Regions from separate parts of the Clostridium sp. 1001283B150225_161107_B6 genome, predicted to be linked through region 1. Evidence: a T-box and tRNA genes for the amino acid it is inferred to sense, from the RefSeq annotation. Region 1 holds a T-box; the other holds one or more tRNA genes.

Region 1 (3,416 bases):
ACCGGCCGGAAACCATTGCCCGGTTATATGAAGCCAGCAGCAGATGGCTGGGGGTATAAACCCGCAGGAACGCCTTTCCGGATGTTTCCTCTCCAGGTATTTCTTTTCCGTGCATAAAAAAACGGCAGATACAGGTCTGGTCCTGCATCTGCCATTTCTATATATTTTTTAGTACGCCTTGCCCCAATAAACCATTTTCTTCGCCGGTTTCCCGCAGCAGACACATGTGTCGGACAGCTTCTCCTGCTCAAAGGGGATGCATCTGGATGTGGCGCCGGCCACTTCCTTGATTTTTTCCTCGCACTCCAGGCAGCCGCACCACATGGCTTTTACAAAGCCGGGCTTATTGTTGACGGTATCCACAAATTCATCCCATCCGGCTGCTGTATAGGTGTGGGCATCCCTGTGCTTTCTTGCCTTCTCCAGCATGGAGTCATGGATGGTATCCAGCATTTCGCCTGCTCTTGACTCCAGCTCATCCAGGCATACAAAGCTCTTCTCATGGTTATCCCTGCGCACCAGCACGGCCTGGTTCTTCTCTATATCCTTTGGTCCTATCTCCACGCGGAGGGGTACGCCGCGCATCTCACAGTCAGCAAACTTCCAGCCCGGACTCTTGTCCGTATCATCCACCTTTACGGCAAATCCTGCCTTGGTAAGACGCTCCTTCAGCTGGTATGCCTTATCCAGCACGCCCTCCTTCTGCTGCTGCACCGGAACAACCATAATCTGGACCGGAGCGATTCTCGGAGGAAGCACCAGGCCGTTGTCATCGCCGTGCACCATGATGATGGCGCCGATGATACGGGTGCTCACGCCCCAGGAAGTCTGGTGTACATACTTTAATGTATTGTCCTTGTCCGTAAACTGGATGTCAAATGCCTTTGCAAACCCGTCTCCGAAGTTATGGCTGGTACCTGACTGCAGGGCCTTTCCGTCGTGCATCAGGGATTCGATGGTGTAGGTTGCCTCTGCTCCGGCAAACTTTTCCTTATCCGTCTTCTGGCCCTTGATAACAGGAATGGCCAGCACTTCCTCGCAGAAGTCAGCGTACAGGTTCAGCATCTGGATTGTCCTGGCCTCAGCTTCCTCAGCTGATGCATGGGCTGTATGACCTTCCTGCCACAGGAATTCCCTGGAGCGGAGGAAGGGACGCGTGGTCTTCTCCCAGCGCACAACCGAACACCACTGGTTATAGACCCTGGGAAGGTCGCGGTAGGAGTGGATGTCCTTTGCATAAAAATCGCAGAACAGTGTCTCAGAAGTAGGCCGGACGCACATGCGCTCCTGCAGTTCCTCCAGTCCTCCATGGGTTACCCACGCCACCTCAGGGGCAAATCCCTCCACATGGTCCTTTTCCTTCTCCAACAGGCTCTCGGGTATGAAGATAGGCATGTAGACATTCTGCACCCCTGTCTCCTTAAACCTTCTGTCCATCTCCTTCTGGATGTTCTCCCAGATTGCGTAGCCGGCCGGCTTAATCACCATGCATCCCTTGACGCTGGCATAATCGCACAGCTCCGCCTTCTTTACCACATCCGTATACCACTGGGCGAAATCCTCATCCATGGATGTGATGGCCTCTACCATTTTCTTGTTGTCTGCCATGATTCTTCTCCTTTTCGTTATTTACATTGACCCTTGCATATCTAACATTATGAAACTAAAAAAGCCACCCTGTCCCCTGCGCTCTATGCACAAGGGACCGAATGACTCGGCGGTACCACCCTCATTAACCTCAGGGCCCTGTCCGCCCTCATGGTTCTCTCATAATCCGTTAACGCCGGACATACGCTGCATTCATCATGCAGGACTCCAGGGTGGGTTCAGCATCTGCCAACCGTAAGGACCTCTCACCTTCGGTCCTCTCTCTGTGACGTGCAATCACGCTTACTGTTCCCTTTCCATGTCATTTCTATGAATTGGTCATCTCTTTATGTAAGAATGATTTTACGTCAGTTTTGGGACTTTGTCAACCACAGAATCGCCATATGACGCTTCTGTGGCAGACAAATCATTCCTTGTATCCCCCTATGTCTCCATCTCTTCCTCTTTCGTCCATGCCTCCACCATATCCTCAATCAGCAGCAGCCCCAAAGGCCCCAGTATGAACCCAAAAAATCCAAACAGTTCCAGCCCCACATACACGGACGCCAATGTCTCAAGAGGAGACAGACCCACCTGGCCGCCCATCATACGCACCTCCAGAATCTGACGCACGAAGTAGCACACCAGGTAAAGGGCCGTGAGAATCAGTGCCTGTTTCCAGTCCCCCACGGCCAGCTTAAGGACCGCCCAGGGTATAAGCACCGTACCGGTCCCAAAGATGGGAAGGGCATCCAGTATGCCGATTCCGATGCCTGCCATGATATAATAGGGATTCCGCAGCAGGAACATTCCCCCGATGCACAGTCCCGTTGTTATGAACAGAATAATTCCCTGGCTCCTGAACCAGGCTTTCCCTGTCTGTACCAGGCGGCTTCCAATCATATTGAATTCCTTGCGGAAGGCGGACTGGTCCCGGCGGTCCCGCAGGTCCTCCATTTCCTGAAGGCTTAATATGGCTGCCAGGAACACCACAAGGCTTACAATGGCTCCTTTTGCCAGGCAGCTGATTACAGACATGGAGTTGGCCATGAGAAAGGGCATGGCGGCTGTTTTGCATGTATCTACCATATGATAGAGCATGTCCCCTGCCATGTCCGCCACACAGCCGGCCCTCAGCCCCATGGCATGTTCCATCCTGTGGCAGTTTCCTGTGAGCCACACATCAAACTGTTCCAGCCACACAGGCAGCTGTACCATAAGCAGCTTGCCCTCTGCGCACAGCTTCAGGGCGCCTCTGTAAAGCACTGCTCCCAGGACGGACAGCACTGCCAGAAATTCCACGCCGCCGATGACGCCGATGGGCATATGATGCCGTTTTCCCCTTACCGTTATTTTCATGCGGTAGGACAGAAACCTGGCCGAAGGCCGCAGCAGCAGGGCCAGGATATAACCCACGAAAAAAGGAGCCACGAGGGGCAGCAGGTATTTAAATCCTGCATACACCGCTCCCGTGGTTCCTGTTATAATTAGTAATTTCTTCAGTTTCTTACCGGGTTTTTCCATGGACTCACCTGTTTCTGATTCGTACTTCCTTTGTACCCTCATAGTATGAGCCGATGGCCTGAAATTATTCTGTTTCCTGTGTGCAAGAACTGCCGGTAAATTATTCCTTTGTTACCAGGCTGTCCACTGTATCCTGTGTCACCAGCTGGTTGTCCAGGATTACATAAGGCTCGACCTGCTTGCCTTCCAGATAATCATAGGCAGTGTTCAGGATGGCTTTGCCCAGGAAGAACGGCGGCTCTGCGATGGTAGCGTCAACCTTGCCGGCCTTCATTGCATCCAGGGTATCATCGATGGCGTCACAG
Region 2 (3,416 bases), on a different contig from region 1:
ACAGCATCAGGTAGCAGATCTCATCAAAGCTTATCTCCGGCAGCCTGAACTTCTCCGTCAGTATCCTGCATATTATCTGGCATACGTTGATGGTTCCCTTATAATTATCCAGCAGTATATCTATAATGGGATTCCGGGCCGGCGTACTGGCGGCTGCCCGGTTCAGCATCAGCGTGATATGGGACACCACATTTACGTAAAATGTTGATTTCGTCCTCAGGTTGATTCCTGTAATCACGGAAAATGCATCGATAAAATCCTCTCCGAAGGCCACGGCCGTCTTCCTGGACTCCTCCTCCGGCAGCTCCCTGTGCATCAGGAAATTCCCCAGATGGGTGGAGGACAGAATGTTATAAATATGTGCTGTTTCCGATACCGACAGCGTGTAGCGGTAAGCGCCGCTCATCCGTGATGCCAGTTCAAATGCAATGGCATCTAAGGGGTCCCTTTCCTGTTTCCGGTAATTGCTTTTAAGGACCGGCTCCATGAAAAATCCATTCCGCACCCTGTCAATCATTACCAGCAGACTCACGGAAAATTGCATGTACTCCCGCTCATCAAACCGGTATCCGGCGGACGCCTCAATGTGCCTTATGCGCCCTTCCACAAAATTCAGGTCCTCCTCCGTGAAGATATCCAGGATGGTCATCAGGGTATCCGACTCAAACATACCTGCTGCAGACGGATTTCCTCCGGTATTGGCATTCATGTTGTTATTCAGGATATACAGCAGCAGTTCCGCCAGAGCCTTCCTTAAACAGCTCTCTGTTCCCTCCACCGACGTCCCCCCGTGTCCCTGGCTGATGTTCAATTCATGCTTTCTGGCAAAAGGCGCCAGGGCTTTCAGGTCCCCGGCTATGCTGCTCTTGCTCACATAATATTTGTAGGCAAGGCCGGACAGCGATGTAGTCTCATCCGAATAAAGCAGCAGGTTCAGGGCTATATCCATTCTTCTGGACAATTGGTTCCAGGACCTGGATAATGTGCTGGAGTCCATAAGCTCCATCATGTAGGCTGAATTCATCAGCCGTTCCCGCTCCTCCCCGCTGATTTCAAGCTTGATTCCGGTTCCGGGCCGGCTCTCAACCGCGCCCCCATAGGACTCCAGAATCTCATTGACTCCGGGTATCATCCTGCGCAGCGTCTTGTCCGATACATCCATCTTTCCTGCATAACAGCTCACAGGCAGATACTCTTCTTGTTCCAGTAAAAGTCTCAGGAATGCAATCTGTCTTGAATTCACGTCTTATCCTCTCCATACCTCCCAGGTGCCTTTTGATAACTTGATTATAGCAAGAGCACCTGAAGATTGTTAGTTTTGCGGTTTCCTTAATTTGTCCGGAGCCATGTGGACAAAACTGTACATACTGCTGTACAAATATGTCCTGCTCCGGTGAATATCTGCCTATTGTATCATGACAGCCTCTGCAATATAAGGTGGGGGAAATAAGCCCTGTTATGACGCACAAAAAAAGGAAGCCCTGCTGCAAAAGGCTTCCCTGACAAAAAAATAGAGCAGGTGATGGGAATCGAACCCACGTATCTAGCTTGGAAGGCTAGTGTTCTACCATTGAACTACACCTGCATAATGAATATATTTAATTGTAATCGGGGTGACAGGATTCGAACCTGCGACCTCCTGGTCCCAAACCAGGCGCTCTAGCCAAGCTGAGCCACACCCCGGCGCCGGCATAATATAACCTGTCATCCAATCCCGTCTTACGACGCAAGGATTATTATATACTATGCCTTCACAAATGTCAACAAAAATCCTACAGAAAATTCAGCGAAAAATGGGCCTCTCCCTCTTTGTCGATTTCCATGAGCATAAAAGAGGGTTTATGCCCGTCCTGGCGCGGATAGGACAGGCTTCCCGGATTCAGAACAATCAAATCCTTATCCCCTTCCTTTTTCTCCACCTCGTAAAAAGGCCTGTGGGTGTGCCCGAACATGACAATGTCAAAGCCCCTGGCCCTGGCCTCCTGTTTCAGGTACTCAGCCCCCACCGATACATTATAGTAATGACCATGGGTCAGCAGGGTCTTATACGTTCCAATCATCAGCTCCTTCTCTTTGTCCAGACATGAGAAAAAGTCATTGTTTCCCAAAATTATCTCTAAATCGCAGCCCTCATTGACCCAGGTGGCAATGGCGTGTTCACTTCCCTCTGCGTCTCCCAAATGAATCAGCATATCAAGGGGTCCTGTACGCCGGATTACCTCTTTTAGATTTTCATCCCTTCTGTGGGTGTCACTGACAATTAATATCCTCATCCTTCGTCCTCTCCATCTCTTACTTAAGCACATCTTCCAGGGCTTTCTTCATCGCCCTCAATGCCTTCCCCCTGTGGCTGATTTCATTCTTCTGCTCCATGGTGATTTCAGCGGATGTCCTGCCGAACTCAGGCAGATAGAGGATTGGGTCATACCCAAAGCCTCCGTTTCCGGCCGGCTCCCCGGCAATAAGCCCCTCCATCACAGCCTCTGTGTGGAGCACCCGGCCGTCCGGCAGCATGGCTGCAATGTTGCACACAAACCGGGCGCTGCGCTCCCGGCCCTCTGCATCCTTAAGGCGCTCTATGATACTGCGGTTCTTAACCTCATAGGGCGTATCCTCACCCAGATAACGGGCGGAATAGATACCGGGCTCCCCGCCGATATAATCCACCACCAGTCCGGAGTCATCCGCCAGTACAATATCTCCGGTCAGATTCCACACAGCCCTTGCCTTAATCTCGGCATTTTCCCCAAACGTGGCTCCATCCTCCACGATTTCCGGTTCAGCGCCCGCTTCCTTCATGGAAAGTATGGGAAGCCCCAAATCAGCCAGTATAAGGCGGATTTCCCGCATCTTCCCTTCATTACCCGTTGCAAATATGATTCTGTGTCCCATGTCCAAAGCCCTCTGCCTTCTGTTCCTGTATTATTCCTTTGTTATTCTCAGTTATTTCTTTGTTATTCCTTTGTATATGCCTTCAGGCACAGGTTGCAGGACTGTGTTTCCTCCACATGTTCCCACACCTTTCCGTCATGGCTCAGATACCCTTCGCCGTCCCTCAGGTCCACCTGGGCAATGCCGTCCCCGGCATCGTATTCAATGGCCACCGGATGTACGGTTCCCGGCGTTATTATTTTAACTATTATAGCAAATTTTTCGTTGTCCTCCAAGGGGATTTTTTTATCCAATGGAATCGTATAATAACCTGCATTGTCCAGTCTGCCCTTTGCCAGGAAAATCCGCTTACCCAGGGCGTCCTCCATTTCCCCGGCTCCTGCATCCGGCAGGTTACGGGCCACATACAACTCGTACTCCGTATTCCTGTCCGTTGCATAGAAGCCTGCGGCGGCCAGGTTTTCTCCCATGCCGGCCCTGTATGCATTGGCAAACCAGGCTTCATCCTGTCCGTAGCCAATCTG

Evidence for each region. The T-box of region 1 lies ahead of proS (proline--tRNA ligase). A T-box ahead of a tRNA ligase gene usually reads a tRNA of that ligase, here a tRNA-Pro.
Region 2: it encodes a tRNA-Pro, which carries the amino acid that the T-box ahead of proS (proline--tRNA ligase) is inferred to sense. The anticodon was not compared.

Annotation. Positions count from the first base shown of each region.
Region 1 covers NZ_JADNMD010000003.1:312,629-316,044, forward strand. Annotated here, with positions in the region: gene I2H39_RS09900 (nuclear transport factor 2 family protein) at 1-59, shown strand, start outside; gene proS (proline--tRNA ligase) at 169-1,608, opposite strand; T-box leader at 1,698-1,916, opposite strand; gene I2H39_RS09910 (AI-2E family transporter) at 2,032-3,153, opposite strand; gene I2H39_RS09915 (substrate-binding domain-containing protein) at 3,212-3,416, opposite strand, start outside.
Region 2 covers NZ_JADNMD010000008.1:255,922-259,337, forward strand. Annotated here, with positions in the region: gene I2H39_RS18890 (PRD domain-containing protein) at 1-1,243, opposite strand, end outside; tRNA gene I2H39_RS18895 (tRNA-Gly) at 1,515-1,585, opposite strand; tRNA gene I2H39_RS18900 (tRNA-Pro) at 1,609-1,683, opposite strand; gene I2H39_RS18905 (YfcE family phosphodiesterase) at 1,773-2,273, opposite strand; gene rdgB (RdgB/HAM1 family non-canonical purine NTP pyrophosphatase) at 2,293-2,892, opposite strand; gene I2H39_RS18915 (lectin like domain-containing protein) at 2,955-3,416, opposite strand, start outside.